2 regions of the Variovorax sp. GW821-FHT09D07 genome follow, and region 1 is predicted to be linked to the other one. Evidence: riboswitches for the same ligand, from Rfam matches in the RefSeq annotation. Region 1 holds a riboswitch; the other holds the start of a gene.

What was found. A riboswitch is a leader RNA that binds a small molecule or an ion and turns the genes downstream of it on or off. The one in region 1 is predicted to bind glycine.
Region 2: another riboswitch for glycine. It lies ahead of gcvT (glycine cleavage system aminomethyltransferase GcvT); the one in region 1 lies ahead of AC07OX_RS14045 (D-amino acid dehydrogenase).

What each region holds. Positions count from the first base shown of each region.
Region 1 covers NZ_JBWKOY010000003.1:564,367-572,059, forward strand. The annotation lists gene AC07OX_RS14045 (D-amino acid dehydrogenase) at 1-1,079, opposite strand, end outside; glycine riboswitch at 1,171-1,277, opposite strand; glycine riboswitch at 1,322-1,412, opposite strand; gene rfbB (dTDP-glucose 4,6-dehydratase) at 1,530-2,609, shown strand; gene rfbD (dTDP-4-dehydrorhamnose reductase) at 2,606-3,496, shown strand; gene rfbA (glucose-1-phosphate thymidylyltransferase RfbA) at 3,536-4,423, shown strand; gene rfbC (dTDP-4-dehydrorhamnose 3,5-epimerase) at 4,420-4,968, shown strand; gene AC07OX_RS14070 (glycosyltransferase family 4 protein) at 5,223-7,187, shown strand; gene AC07OX_RS14075 (glycosyltransferase family 2 protein) at 7,180-7,693, shown strand, end outside.
Region 2 covers NZ_JBWKOY010000008.1:227,032-234,724, reverse strand. The annotation lists gene AC07OX_RS25405 (TRAP transporter substrate-binding protein) at 1-809, shown strand, start outside; gene AC07OX_RS25400 (TRAP transporter small permease) at 890-1,402, shown strand; gene AC07OX_RS25395 (TRAP transporter large permease) at 1,413-2,705, shown strand; gene AC07OX_RS25390 (AraC family transcriptional regulator) at 2,742-3,521, opposite strand; gene AC07OX_RS25385 (MFS transporter) at 3,630-4,820, shown strand; gene AC07OX_RS25380 (L,D-transpeptidase Cds6 family protein) at 5,081-5,563, shown strand; gene AC07OX_RS25375 (hypothetical protein) at 5,660-6,196, shown strand; glycine riboswitch at 6,228-6,318, shown strand; glycine riboswitch at 6,331-6,435, shown strand; gene gcvT (glycine cleavage system aminomethyltransferase GcvT) at 6,483-7,655, shown strand.

The DNA.
Region 1 (7,693 bases):
AACTGCGCGCGCTCGGTGTCGCCGGCGCCGGGGAAGAGTTCTTCGACGCGCCGCACGATGGCTTCGCAGCGCACGCGGTTCAGGTCGCGGTCGTAGCCGTTGAGCTCGGCCGTGCCGGCGATGCGCAGGCGGTCGCCCGACTCGGAGGTGTAGCGCGAGAACACCAGCTTGTATTCGTCGTCGGTCAGCGAGACCTGGTGTGCCTTCGATGCGTCCTTGACGGGGAGCGTCACCGAGTAGCCCTTGGCGGGGTAGATCGGCAGGCGGATGCCCAGCGGCGCGGCGTACAACGGACTCAGCGAACCCATCGCGAGCACGAAGGCATCGCCGCGGATGCGCTGGAAACGGCCTTCGTTGTCGGTCGCCTCGACGTGGTCGATGCTGCCGCCGGCTTCGCGCAGCGCGGTCACCGTGTGGCTCATGAGGAACTTCACGCCGGCCGCCTCGGCCAGCTTCACGAGCTCGCGCGCGAAGCGGTTGGCGTCGCCCGACTCGTCTTCGGCGGTGTAGGTGGCGCCGGCGAGTTGCGGGCGGATGTGGGCGAGGGCGGGTTCGATCTTGATGGCCTCGTCGGCGGAGATGACCAGCCGCTCGCAGCCCAGGGCACGCATCTGCTCGGCGGGCGCGAGGGCGCCGTCGAATTCTTTTTGCGTTGTGTAGAAGTGCAGGATGCCTTGCGTGCGCTGGTCATAGTTCAGGCCGGTGTCTCGACGCAATTGCTGCAACATTTCCCGGCTGTATGTACCGAGACGCACGATCTGTTCGATGTTGTGGCGGGTGCGCGCGGGAGTGCACTCGCGCAAGAACTGCAGGCCCCAGAGCCACTGGCGCATGTCGGCGCGGATGCGAAACAGCAGCGGCGCATCTTCCTTGCCGAGCCATTGCAGCACCTTCAGCGGCGCGCTCGGATTGGCCCACGGCTCGGCATGGCTGACCGAGATCTGGCCGCCGTTGGCGAAGCTGGTTTCGGCAGCCGGGGTGGCCTGCCGGTCGATCACGGTCACCTCGTGGCCGAGTTGCTGGAGGTAGTAGGCCGAAGTCACGCCGAGCAGGCCGGCGCCAAGAACGATCACACGCATTGCAAGTACCTTTGAGTTTGCAGCGCTTGAACGGCGGGCGTGGAGTGCTATTGAAAAAATAGCAAGCAACCGGACGACCGATGTCCAAGTTGCCGCTCCCCCTGTCCTCGGTACCTGAGAGATTCACCCTGCTGCACCCGCAGCGGGTTTGCTCCTTCGGTGCGCCACATGGCGTGGCGGCTCTCCAGACGGCTGTATCGATGAGTGCAGTACTGACCCCTTGCCGAAGTTCCGTGGCGTTGCCTGGAATTTCGTCGGGCCGACCTGAGCGTTTATGGGAGTTTGCGCCTTCGGTAGGGCCTCCGTGGAGGCCCGCTCTCCTGCAATTGTTGGCGATTGTAGGTGGGCCCCGCAAGCCGGCCAAGCCCTGTACATCGGCACTTCACACCGATGGGATAATTGAATGTTGATTTTTGGTAAAGCAAACTTTTTTCTACAGGTGGGGACCTCATGATCCTGGTTACCGGCGGCGCAGGCTTCATTGGCGCCAATTTCGTACTCGACTGGATCGCGCAGGGCAACGAGCCCGTCGTGAACCTCGACAAGCTGACCTACGCGGGCAACCTCGAGACCTTGGCGTCGCTCAAGGGCAACGCGAACCACGTCTTCGTGCAGGGCGACATCGGCGACAGCGCACTGCTCGACCGCCTGCTGGCCGAGCACAAACCCCGTGCCGTCGTGAACTTTGCCGCGGAATCGCATGTGGATCGTTCGATCCACGGCCCGGAAGACTTCGTGCAGACCAATGTGCTCGGCACCTTCCGCCTGCTCGAATCGGTGCGCGGCTACTGGAACGCCCTGCCGGCCGACCAGAAGGCGGCCTTCCGCTTCCTGCACGTGTCGACCGACGAGGTCTACGGCTCGCTCTCCAAGACCGACCCGGCCTTCACCGAAGAGAACAAGTACGAGCCCAACAGCCCGTACTCGGCCAGCAAGGCCGCCAGCGACCACCTCGTGCGCGCCTGGCACCACACCTACGGCCTGCCGGTGGTCACCACCAACTGCTCGAACAACTACGGCCCGTTCCACTTCCCCGAGAAGCTGATCCCGCTGATGATCGTCAACGCACTGGCCGGCAAGAACCTGCCCGTGTACGGCGACGGCATGCAGGTGCGCGACTGGCTCTACGTGAAGGACCACTGCAGCGCCATCCGCCGCGTGCTCGAGGCCGGCAAGCTCGGCGAGACCTACAACGTCGGCGGCTGGAACGAGAAGCCCAACATCGAGATCGTTAACACCGTGTGCGCGCTGCTCGACGAACTGAGCCCCCGCGCCGACGGAAAGCCGTACAAGGAACAGATCACCTACGTCACGGACCGCCCGGGCCACGACCGTCGCTACGCCATCGATGCACGCAAGCTCGAGCGCGAACTCGGCTGGAAGCCCGCCGAGACCTTCGACACCGGCATCCGCAAGACCGTCCAGTGGTACCTCGCGAACGGCGAGTGGGTGCGCAACGTGCAAAGCGGCGCGTACCGTGAATGGGTCGAGAAGCAATACGACGCTGCGCCTGCAAAGGCTTCCGCATGAAGTTGCTGCTGCTCGGCAAGGGGGGGCAGGTCGGCTGGGAGCTGCAGCGCAGCCTCGCGCCGCTCGGCGAACTGGTCGCCCTGGACTTCGACAGCACCGACTTCCACGCCGACTTCAGCCGCCCCGAGCAGCTGGCCGCCACGGTGCTGGCGGTGCGCCCCGACGTCATCGTCAATGCCGCCGCGCACACCGCCGTCGACAAGGCCGAGAGCGAGCCCGACTTCGCGCGCAAGCTCAACGCCACCTCGCCCGGCGTGGTGGCCGAGGCCGCGCAGCAGATCGGCGCGCTGATGGTGCATTACTCCACCGACTACGTCTTCGACGGCAGCGGCACCCGCCCCTGGAAAGAAGACGACGCGACCGGCCCGCTCAGCGTGTACGGCCAGACCAAGCTCGAAGGCGAGCAGTTGGTGGCGCAGCATTGCGCGAAGCACCTGATCTTTCGCACCAGCTGGGTGTACGCCGCACGCGGCGGCAACTTCGCCAAGACCATGCTGCGCCTGGCCAAGGAGCGCGACAAGCTCACGGTCATCGACGACCAGTTCGGCGCCCCGACCGGTGCCGAGCTGCTGGCCGACATCACCGCGCACGCCATCCGCGCCACCTTGCAAGACCCGGCCAAGGCCGGGCTGTACCACGCCATCGCCGGCGGCGAGACCACGTGGCACGGCTACGCGCGCTTCGTGCTCGAGATGGCGCAGCAGGCCGGCGTCGAACTCAAGGCCGGCCCGCAGGCCGTGGAGGCCGTGCCCACCAGCGCCTTTCCGACGCCCGCGAAGCGCCCGCACAACTCGCGGCTCGACACCACCAAGCTGCAGACCACCTTCGGTCTGCGACTGCCGCCCTGGCAGGAAGGCGTGGCACGCATGCTGCGCGAGACGCTCTGACCGACTGATTTTTCCTGCCCCTCACAGAAGAAGACTCCCATGACGCAACGCAAAGGCATCATCCTCGCCGGTGGCTCCGGCACCCGCCTGCACCCGGCCACGCTTGCCATGAGCAAGCAACTGCTGCCGGTGTACGACAAGCCCATGATCTATTACCCGCTGAGCACCCTGATGCTCGGCGGCATGCGCGACATCCTGATCATCAGCACGCCGCAGGACACGCCGCGCTTCCAGCAACTGCTGGGCGACGGCAGCCAGTGGGGCATCAACCTGCAGTACGCGGTGCAGCCGAGTCCCGATGGCCTGGCGCAGGCGTTCATCATCGGCGACAAGTTCGTGGGGAACTCGCCGAGCGCGCTGGTGTTGGGGGACAACATCTTCTATGGGCATGACTTTGCCCATCTGCTGTCGGACGCTGATGCGAAGCAGAGCGGTGCGACCGTGTTCGCGTACCACGTGCACGACCCGGAGCGTTATGGCGTTGTGGCCTTCGATGCCAACGGCAAGGCCAGCAGCATCGAAGAAAAGCCCGTGAAGCCCAAGAGCAGCTATGCCGTGACCGGCCTGTACTTCTACGACAACCAGGTCGTCGACATCGCCAAGGCCGTGAAGCCGAGCGCGCGCGGCGAACTGGAGATCACGGCGGTCAACCAGGCGTACTTGGACCTGGACCAGCTCAACGTGCAGATCATGCAGCGCGGCTATGCGTGGCTCGATACGGGCACGCACGAGAGCCTGCTCGAAGCCGGCCAGTTCATCGCGACCCTGGAGCATCGGCAGGGGCTGAAGATCGCCTGCCCTGAAGAAATTGCGTGGCGCAATGGCTTCATCGACAGCGCCCAACTCGAAAAGCTCGCTGCACCGCTGCAGAAGAACGGGTACGGAAAGTACCTGAAGCACCTGCTGACCGAAGAGGTGCGTTCGTGAATGTCATCCAAACCGAGATCCCCGACGTTCTGATCATCGAGCCGAAGGTCTTTGGCGATGCCAGAGGGTTTTTCTACGAGAGCTTCAATCAACGCGCATTCGAGGAGGCGGTTGGATCGAAGGTCGACTTCGTTCAGGACAACCATTCAAGGTCATCCAAGGGCGTGCTTCGGGGGTTGCACTATCAGGTCCAGCAAGCGCAAGGAAAGCTGGTGCGCGCGGTACGCGGCGCGGTGTTTGATGTGGCCGTCGACATTCGGCGCTCTTCGCCCACGTTCGGGCGTTGGGTGGGCACGGAGTTGAGCGAAGGCAATCACCGACAGTTGTGGGTTCCGGCGGGCTTCGCGCACGGATTCTTCGTTCTCACGGACTCTGCGGACTTTCTGTACAAGACGACGAACTACTACGCGCCTGAGCACGAGCGATGCATTGCTTGGAACGACGCGAGCCTGCAGATCGCGTGGCCTGACATTGGCATGGCGCCGCAGTTGTCCAGGAAGGATGCCGAAGGCAAATCGCTTCAAGCGGCGGACGTCTTCGAGTAAACAGAATTTTTGAACGAGGCACCTGAGTGCCTGCCGAATTCGAGGCTTCATTTCTTGATCACGCATCAATGAACGAATGCCGAAAGTGAGATTCTTGTCTTCTTGCTGTATTTGAAATATTCCCGCTGCCCGTGAATGTGAGTTGCTTCTGATGGAGTGAGCCGAACGACTCCGGCCCCATGCGCATTCGATCGACGGACAAAGGCCTGCGCGTGTGAACGCGAGGAAGCGCATCAATTTTCATGAAACCCGGAATGAATTTCAAAAAGCTACTGAAGCGCAGCGCTCAGCTTGTGAACGAGTATCGCGATGCCGGTCTGCTCCGGCAGTCGGATCTGTTCGATAAAAATTGGTATCGGGAGCGCAATCCGGATGTTCCGGAAGGCGCTGAGATCCAGCATTTCCTTCGATTCGGCGGCAGGGAAGGGCGTGCACCGAGCGAAAAGTTCGATGCAGCAGGGTATTTGGAGGCCAACAAGGACGTGGCGTACCGGGGCCTCAATCCCTTGGTGCACTATCTCAAGTGGGGTAAAGAGGAGGGGCGGAAGATTGCAGTTGGCTCCCCGCCGATGCGCTCGCCCCCCCCCGAGAAGCGACGTTCGGCGCCAGCCATCGATCTCAGTCGCTATTCAAGAAATGGCACGTTGCTCGTCACAGAGCAGGAGATTCGCGATCTCGAATTGCTCCATGAAACCGACCTCTTCGATGCCGAGTGGTACCTCGAAAACTACCCGCATCTGAAGAATCAGGACCCTTACCTTCATTTCCTGCGGCATGGCGGTTTTGAAGGATTGAAGGCCAGCGAGAACTTCGATTGCGAGTGGTATTGCGACATTTATCCGGATGTCGTCTTGCACGGCGTGCACCCACTGCTTCACTACCTGAAGCACGGGATGAAGGAGGGGCGCTTCAAGGGCATGTCGCCCAAGATCGCATCGGTCGTCAAGCGGACCGTTGCAGACCTGATGGCGCTCGACCCCGAAATCGAATCGTGCCATCCGTTGCACGGCAAGCACTTGAGGCTGCGCCCGAATTTCAGCATCCCGACCGATGAACTCGGTGCAGCGTGGACTGAAATTTTTCATGACCTGCCTGCTGGAATCCGGCACGTCGTTTTCATGCCGTGGCTTGTCAAGGGCGGCGCGGATCTCGCCGGGGTCAACATCCTGCGCGCAGCCCAGGAGGCGGTTGGCGTTTCTGCGACGCTGCTCGTCTTGACTGATCATGACAAGGTAGATGCCTTCGACTGGCTGCCCTCGGGGTCGCAGGTGCTGGTTTTGTCCGATTACGACGCCGAACTCAATCAGCGGAATAGACAACGCATTGTCGAGGCGCTGATATTCGCGCTTCAGCCCGAGTCGATCACGAACGTAAACAGCTTGGCGTGCTGGGCCGCCCTGGTTGAAAAGGGCAAGGCTTTCCAGTCGATATGCAAGGTCTACACGACGCTGTTCTGCCGCGACTTCACGGAAGATGGCCGTGGGGCCGGGTATGCGGATACGCACCTTCGGGCTGCGATCCATAACGTCGACAAGATCTATTTCGATACCAACGTCTTCCTTGAAGAAGTGGTGGCGAGGTATGGATTTACACCGGCATTGACGCAGAAGCTCCAGTTTCTTCCTCAGCCTGCTTTGGACGATTTGCGAGAGATTGCAAAGAAATCCCAATCCGACGAGCAGCGACCGGCCATCTTCTGGGCGGGCCGGTTTTGCCACCAGAAAAATACGGAGTTGTTGGGACGGATCATCCAGTCTCTGCCGGAGGTCGCATTGGACGTCTACGGCGGCGGTGAGCCTCAGCGCGAAGCCGAACTGGCGGCGCTCGTACACACGCAGCCCAAGCTTCGTCTGCTGGGGATGTTCGCATCGTTCAGCAAGCTTCCCTTGGAGCGGTATGCCGCCTTCCTCTTCACATCGCGTTTCGAGGGCATGCCGACGGTCCTGATCAATGCCGCCGCAGCAGGCGTCCCCATCATCGCGAGCAATGTCGGAGGCGTCTCCGAACTGGTGACCAACGAAACCGGATGGCTGATCGATGCCCTGGACGACGAGCGCGCTTATTGCGCGGCCATCCAGGAAATTCTCGACAACCCGGAAGAGGTGGAGCGTCGCCTGCAGGCCATGAGGAAAAAGCTGGGCATCGAGCGCTCCTGGTCCGCATTCAAGGCAGGACTCCCTTTCTCATCCATGTCCTCCAGCGAGGCCGAGCATGTCTAAGTTTCACGTCACGGCGATCGTCAATGCGCACAAGGAAGGCTTGTGGCTCAAGCCGGCATTGGACAGTGTCTGGGCATGCTTCGAGGCGGCCCGGGAACGAGGTTTGACCACAGAGCTGCTCGTCGCGATGGACCGCGCGGACGCACTTTCTGTCGAGATCGCCAGCGACAGCGTCGCAAGATTTCCCCATGTGCGCGTGGTTCCCATGAACCATGGTGATGTCGGGCATGCCCGGAATGAGGCGGCATTGATGGCCGAGGGCGAGTATGTGGCGTTTCTCGACGGCGACGATCTTTGGGGCCCTGCCTGGCTTTCGGACGCCTATGCCATGGCGAGTGCGGACGAGCGGGAACTCGTGCTTCACCCGGAGGTGAATGTCTATTTCGGGCACGACCCTCATGTTTTTGTGCATATCGATGCCGAAAGCAAGAATTTCGACACGGCTGCACTTGCATTGGTGAACTACTGGACGTCACTTTGTTTTGTGCGCAGGGAATTTCTTGTGG
Region 2 (7,693 bases), on a different contig from region 1:
ACCGCTTCAAGTGCCAGCACTTCGCCAACTCGGCGCTGGGCGGCGAGCGCGAGCAGATCGAAGCGATCCAGCTCGGTACGCAAGACCTGCTGAACACCTCGACCGGCCCCGTGGGCAACTTCGTGCCCGAGGTCAAGATCGTCGACATCCCCTTCCTGTTCCGCGACTACGACCACGCCCGCAAGGTCATGGACGGCCCCATCGGCCAGGACATCCTGACCAAATTCCCGAGCAAGGGCATCATCGCGCTGGCCTGGACGGAAAACGGCTTTCGCCACATGACGAACAGCAAGCGCGACATCGTCAAGCCCACCGACGCGGCCGGCCTGAAGATGCGCACCATGGAAAACAAGGTGCACATGGACGGCTACCGCACCTTCGGCATCCTGCCCACGCCGATGGCCTTCCCGGAACTGTTCGGCGCGCTGCAGCAAGGCACGGTCGACGGCCAGGAAAACCCGATTCCCGTGATCCTGTCCTCGAAGTTCTCGCAGGTGCAAAAGCACCTGTCGCTCACCGGCCACGTCTACTCGCCGGCGCTGCTGCTGCTGTCGCCCAAGGTGTGGAACAAGCTCTCGGACGCCGACAAGAAGGTGTTCACCGAAGCGGCGAAGAAGGCCTCGATCGCACAGCGCAAGAAGGTCAACGACGACGAGAACAACGGCATCGCCCAGCTTGAGAAAGACGGCATGAAGGTCACGCGCACCGTCGACGGCGCGGCCTTCCGTGAAGCCCTGAAGCCGGCCTACGTGGGCTACGCCAAGGAATTCGGCGCCGACAACATCAAGAAGATCACGGACGTCAAGTAAGACCGCTCCGCCCCGACCGCGCCCGGCCCGCCTCAGTGTGCCGGGCGCTTCGCATTTCCGACACCACAGAGAACCACAACGTGCAAGCCTTCGAGCGCTACTTTCTCGCCGCCAACCGGTGGGCGCTGATCCTCCTGCTGGCGGCCATGTCCGTCATCATCTTCACCAACGTCGTGCTGCGCTACACCACGAACCAGTCGATCGAATGGGCCGAAGAGGTGTCGCGCCACATGATGATCTGGCTCACCTTCCTGGGCGCCGGGCCCGTGCTGCGCTACGGCGGCCACATCGCCGTCGAGAACCTGCAGGACGCCCTGCCCCGGCCGGCGGCCGTGGCGGTGCGCATCGTGGTGGCCGGGCTGCTGTTCGCCTTCTTCGGCTTCATGGTCTGGTACGGCTGGCTCTACATGGAACGCACGATGTTCCAGCTCACCGCCGTGACGCAGATTCCGTTCGCCTACATCTACAGCGCGATGCTGATCGGCGGCGTGCTGCTGATCGTGCACTGGCTGCTGGTGGTGCGCGGCTACGTGCTGAACCGCGAGTTCGCGTCCGACGCGCATTTCGACGCCAACGCGTCGGCCTCGCTGTAAGGAGAAGACCATGGATGCCAGCATTGTCCTGATCGTCTCCGCCTGCGTGTTCCTGGCCATCGGCGTGCCCGTGGCCTTCGCGCTCGGCCTGGCCACGGCCGCCACCCTGATCCTCGCGGAAAGCTACCCGCTGATGGTGCTGTTGAAGGAAACCTTCACCGGCATCGACAGCTTTCCGCTGATGGCCGTGCCCTTCTTCATCCTGGCCGCCGAGCTCATGAGCGGCGGCTCGCTCACCGAGGTGCTGCTGCGCTTCGCGGGCCAGTTCGTCGGCCACCGGCGCGGCGGGCTGGGCTACACCAACGTGGTGTCGCTGACCTTCTTCTCGGGCATCTCGGGCTCGGCGCTGGCCGACGCGGCCGGCCCCGGCTCGATGCTCATCAAGATGATGGACAAGGCCGGCTACGACCGCTCGTACGCGGCGGCGCTGACGGCCTCCACGGCCATCGTGGGGCCGATCATTCCGCCCTCGATCATCATGATCATCTACGCGCTGCAGGACGAGACCGTGTCGGTCGGCCAGCTGTTCGTGGCCGGCATCGTGCCGGGCATCCTGATCGCGGTGGCGATGTGCGTCGTGAACTTCTACGTGTCGAAGAAGCGCAACTACAAGGGCGACGGCCAGACGCCGCCGCTGCGCGAGATCCTCATCACGACCTGGAAGGCGATTCCCGCCATCCTGCTGCCGGTGGTGATCCTGGGCGGCATGCGCGCCGGCTGGTTCACGCCCACCGAAGCCTCGGTGGTGGCGGTGTTCTACGCGCTGGTGTGCGGCAAGTTCATCTACCGCACGCTCGAGTGGAAGATGCTGCCCGACATCCTGTCGCGCTCGGCCCTGCTGTCGGCGTCGGTGCTGATCATCATCGGGCTGTCGGCCTCGTTCGCCTGGGTGCTGACCATCGAGGGCATTCCGCAGCAGATGGCCGAATGGCTCATCAGCATGAACCTCTCGCCGTGGATGTTCCTGATCATCGTCAACGTGTTCCTGCTCCTGTTCGGCATCTTCATCGAGCCGCTGCCGGGCGTGATGGTGCTGGCGCCGATCCTTGCGCCGGTGGCGATCAAGCTGGGCGTCGACCCGGTGCACTTCGCGATGATCGTGATCTTCAACCTCACGCTGGGCATGATCACGCCGCCGGTGGGCGGGCTGCTGTTCGTGACCTGCAACGTGTCGAAGGTGCCGATGTCGGCGCTGGTGAAGGAACTGGTGCCCTTCCTGTGGGCGCACGGCGCGGTGCTGATGCTGCTGACCTTCGTGCCGATGCTCAGCACCTGGCTGCCGCGCGCGCTCGGATTCAAGTAGCGGCGCAGGCCGCTCCCGCCCACGCCTTCACCCGCCTCAGGCCGGCGGGTGCAGGTACTGGCTCGGCGGCACGCCGAGCGTGCGGCGGAACATCGCGGTGAAGGCGCTCGGGCTCTCGTAGCCATGCGCCAGCGCCACCTCCAGGATCGACGCGCCCGCGGCCAGCCGCGGCAGGCTCAGCAGCAGCCGCGCCTGGCGGCACCATGCACCGAAGGTCATGCCGGTCTCGCGTTCGAACAACCGCGCCAGCGTGCGCGCGTTCATGTGCAGCCGCGCGGCCCAGCCGTCGAGCGTGGCGGGCTGCGCGGGGTCGCGGATCAGCGCCTCGCACAGCGAGGCCAAGCGTGCGTGGCGCGGCATCGGCACATGCAGCGACAGCGCGGGCGCGGCCTCGATCTCGTCGAGGATCAGCTCCATCACGCGCTCGTCGCGCCCGCCCGGCGGGTAGGCCAGCGGCAGCGACACGGCCGCCACGATCAGCTCGCGCAGCAACGCACCCACATGGATCACGCGGCACTCGGCGCCCAGGTCGGCGCGCGTGCCGGGCTCGACGAAGACGGTGCGCATCTTCACCTCGCCCGCCATGCGGATCTGGTGCGTCATGCCCGGCGGCACCCAGACGCCGCGCCCCGGCGGCACCACCCAGCTGCCGGCCGCCGCGCCGACCATCATCACGCCCGAGATCGCGTGGATGAGCTGGCCGCGCCGGTGCGCATGCGGTGGAATGAAGGCGTCGCCCGCCGGATCGGTGGCCAGCACGGCCACCGCGCGCGGGGTCGATTCGCCCTCGTCGGGGCGCAGATTCAGTTTGTCCATTTCACGACGATGTTTGCACATTCGTAGCAAGAACATCTTTCCGTGTCTTCCTACGATCGCTTTTCCTCCCTTTTTCTCAAACCGGACATCGAAGAAAGAAGCCATCGCATGAACACGCGCCGACTCGGGCTGCTCACCGGCACCCATGCCGTCAACGACCTCTACCAGGGCCTCGTGCCCGCGCTGCTGCCCTTCATGGTGCTGGAGCGCGGCTACAGCTACACGGCCGTGAGCGGCCTGATGCTGGCGGCCACCGGGCTGTCGAGCGTGGTGCAGCCGCTGTTCGGCCTGTACGCCGACCGCCACCCGCGCGCCTGGCTGGTGCCCGTGGGCTTCCTGGTGGCGGCGCTGGGCGTGGTGCTGGCGGGCCTGAGCCAGAGCTACCTGCTGACCTGGATCGCGGTCGCGCTGTGCGGGCTGGGCATCGCGGCCTACCACCCGCCCGCCACCGTGGCCGCGCGCGCGGCCGGCGGCGCCTCGCAGAAGGCGATGAGCGTGTTCTCGGTGGGCGGCACCATCGGCGCCTCGTTCGCGCCTGTGCTGGCGGCCACGGTGGTCGGCGGCGGCAGCCTGTCGCGCAGCTATCTGCTGGGCATTCCCGCGGTGGCGATGGGCGTGGTGTGGGTCGCGGCGAATGCACGGCGCGGCGCGGCCGCCCACCAAGCGGCCACGGCGGCGCGCGCCGCGCAGGCCCGCGCCCAGGTGCTGAAACCGCACAACGACTGGCGCGCCTTCAGCCTGCTGGTCGCGACCATCGTGGGCTGGTCGATCCCCTACGTCACGGTGCTGTCGATGCTCTCGCTGCGCATCACGCGCGACCTGCACGGCACCACCTTCCAGGGCGCCGCGGCACTCACCGCCTTCACCGCCGCAGGGGCCGTGGGCACGCTGGCCGGCGGCTGGCTCGGCGACCGCATCGGGCGCATGGGCACGATCCGCTGCGGCTACCTGCTCGCGCTGCCGGCCATGGCGGGCCTCGTGCTCGCCTCCACGCCCGGCGCGGCGCTGGCCTGCACCGCGTGGCTCGGCATGAGCATGTTCCTGCCCTTCGCCGCGCAGGTGACGCTCGCGCAGGACTACCTGCCGCGCAACCCGGCCACCGCCAGCGGCATCACGCTCGGCCTCGCGCTCTCGGTCGGCGGGCTGGTGTCGCCGCTGTTCGGCCTGCTGTCGGATGCGCGCGGGCTCGGCGTGACGCTCACGGTGGTGTTGTGCGTGCTGTGCGTCGCGACCGTGCTGGCCTTGCGGCTGCGCAACCGGACGGTGCAGGTGATGGCGGGCGAGGCCGCCGCGGCCTGAGTTGAGTTCCGTTCCCGCGCAACGGCAGCGCCCACCGTGCACAGGGCACTGGGTGCTTCCCGCAGCGAAATCAAGGAGGAGCCGAAGGCGGGGGACATTCGCGGAGGGAAGTACCCGGTGTCCTGTGCACGCGCCCTGAACCACGGACCACCGAAATCCGTGGGCGATTCAACGCCGCACGCGCTCTCTTTCACTGCCAGAATCGACGCAAGCTTCGACGTCGAGCCTGACAGACAAGAAGAAGGAAAGAGAAGGACGCCATGCACCGAATCGTCGCCCAGGGCAGCAGCCTTGTCGCTGCCGGCTTGCTGGCCACCGCCGGTATCGCGGCCACGCCGGCCGCCCCGCCCGTTGCAGCCGTTGCGCCAGCAGCCGCCCCCGCCAACCCCACCAATCCCGTCACCCACCTGGCCGAAGTGGAAAGCGCCGTGCGCGCCTGGGCCGCCGCCTGGTCCGCGCGCGACGTGGAGCGCTACCTCGCCGCCTACGCGAGCGACTTCACCCCCGCGCGCGGCCAGACCCGCGAGCGCTGGGAGGCCGACCGGCGCGCCCGCATCACGGGCAAGTCGCGCATCAGCGTGGGCATCGAGGGGCTGGTGATCAGCGTCCAGGGCACGTCAGCCAGCGCGCAGTTCCGGCAGGTCTACAGCGCCGACGCGCTCACCGAGACCGACCGCAAGACGCTCGAGCTGCAGCGCGTGGGCCCGCGCTGGCTGATCCGCAAGGAGAGCGCGGGCAACTGACGCGCGCCGCCTTGTCCCTGTAAGGCAAATGGTTCACGAAGATGTCACCACTTGCAACGATGCTGCAGCCTTCGACCTCCGAAAGCAGTGGCCGCCATGTTCCCCACCAAGACCGAGAAGGCACGCGACGAACTCCAGACCGGGCAGCGCACGCTCAGCCAGCGTGAGCGCGCCCTGCTGCTCATGGCCGACGGCCGGCGCTCGCTGACCGACTTCAGCCCGCTGTTCCCCAGCCGCGTCGAGGCCGAGCAGGCGATCCAGGGGCTGATGCAGCGCGGCTACCTGCAGGTCGCGCGCCCGGTCGCGCCGCCTCCCGCACCGGCCCCCACGCCCGTCCCCGCCGCCGAGCCGATCCAGGTCGCCACCTCGGCCGACAGCTTCGACGGCAAGCGCTCGCTGGCCACCACGCGCATGTTCCTGTTCGACATCTGCGAACGCATGTTCGTGCGCCGCGACCCGCGCTTCGCCAACCAGATGCGCGACGCCCTGCGCGAGGCGCGCGACCGCGAGGCCATGCTGACCATCGCCGCGCTGATGCTCTCCGAGATCGAGAAAGCCGCCGGCCCCGAGCGCGCCGACTCGCTGCGCGAGCGCATCGACAAGCTGCTGCCGCCGGCGGAAACCGTGCACTGAGCCGCCAGCCCCGGCCCCGCGATCCACTACACTCGCCGGGTCAGGAGAGAGCCCCGCGCGACGGGGCCGCCGAAGGCGCAGGGGTTCCCCGAACGCTCAGGCAAAAGGACTGACAAGACGCCGGCAACCACCGGCGTTTCCTTGCTGGAGAGAGGCCGTGGCATTGCACACGGCCCACCGAAGGAGCAAACCCCGATCGTGGGGCGAATCTCTCAGGTAAAGCGGACAGCAGGGGTGGCCCGTGGCGTTGCAGCCATGGATTTCGACTGCCCCTTTGGAGTGCCCCGTGGCCGCTTCCTCCGCTTCTGACGCCCAACTTCTCAAGACCCCGCTGTACGACCTGCACGTGGAGCTCGGCGCCCGCATGGTGCCCTTCGCCGGCTATTCCATGCCCGTGCAGTACCCCGCCGGCCTCATGGCCGAGCACAAGCACACGCGCGATGCGGCCGGCCTGTTCGACATCTCGCACATGGGCCAGCTGCGCCTGGTCGGCCCCGATGCCGCCGCCGCGTTCGAAACCCTGATGCCCGTCGACGTGGTCGATCTGCCCGCCGGCAAGCAGCGCTACGGCCTGCTGCTGAACGACGAGGGCGGCATCCTCGACGACCTGATGTTCTTCAACGAAGGCAATGGCTCGCTCTTCGTGATCGTGAACGGCGCCTGCAAGGTGGCCGACATCGCCCACATCCAGGCCAGGATCGGCGCGCGCTGCCAGGTGCAGCCCCTGCCCGACCACGCCCTGCTCGCACTGCAAGGCCCGCAGGCCGCGGCCACGCTGGCGCGCCTGTCGCCCGGCATCGAGCGCTTCGTGTTCATGACCGGCGGCGCGGTGCAGATCGGCGGCATCGCGGCCTTCGTCACCCGCAGCGGCTACACCGGCGAAGACGGCTTCGAGATCTCGGTGGCCGCCAAGGATGCCGACGCCCTCGCCCGCCTGCTGCTCGCGCAGCCCGAGGTGAAGCCCGTCGGCCTGGGCGCGCGCAACTCGCTGCGGCTCGAAGCCGGCCTGTGCCTGTACGGCAACGACATCGACACCACCACCACCCCGGTCGAAGCCTCGCTCAACTGGGCGATCCAGAAGGTGCGCCGCGCCGGCGGTGCGCGCGAAGGCGGTTTTCCGGGCGCGGCCAAGGTGCTGGCCCAGCTGGCCGCCGTCGCCTCGGGCGCGGCCGGCCACACCGACCACAAGACGCTCACGCGCAAGCGCGTCGGCCTCGTGGCACTCGAACGCATTCCGGTGCGCGACGGCACGCTGCTGCAGTCGCTCGAAGGGCACGACATCGGCGCCGTCACCAGCGGCCTGCTCGGCCCCACCGCCGACCGCTGCGTGGCCATGGGCTACGTGGCCGCCGCCTTCGCCGAGCCCGGCACGCGCGTGCAGGCCATCGTGCGCGGCAAGCCGGTGCCGATGGAAGTCTCGACCATGCCCTTCGTGCCGACGCGCTACTACCGCGGCTGACCGACACTGAACCCCGCAGACCCGGCTAGGCTCTGCAT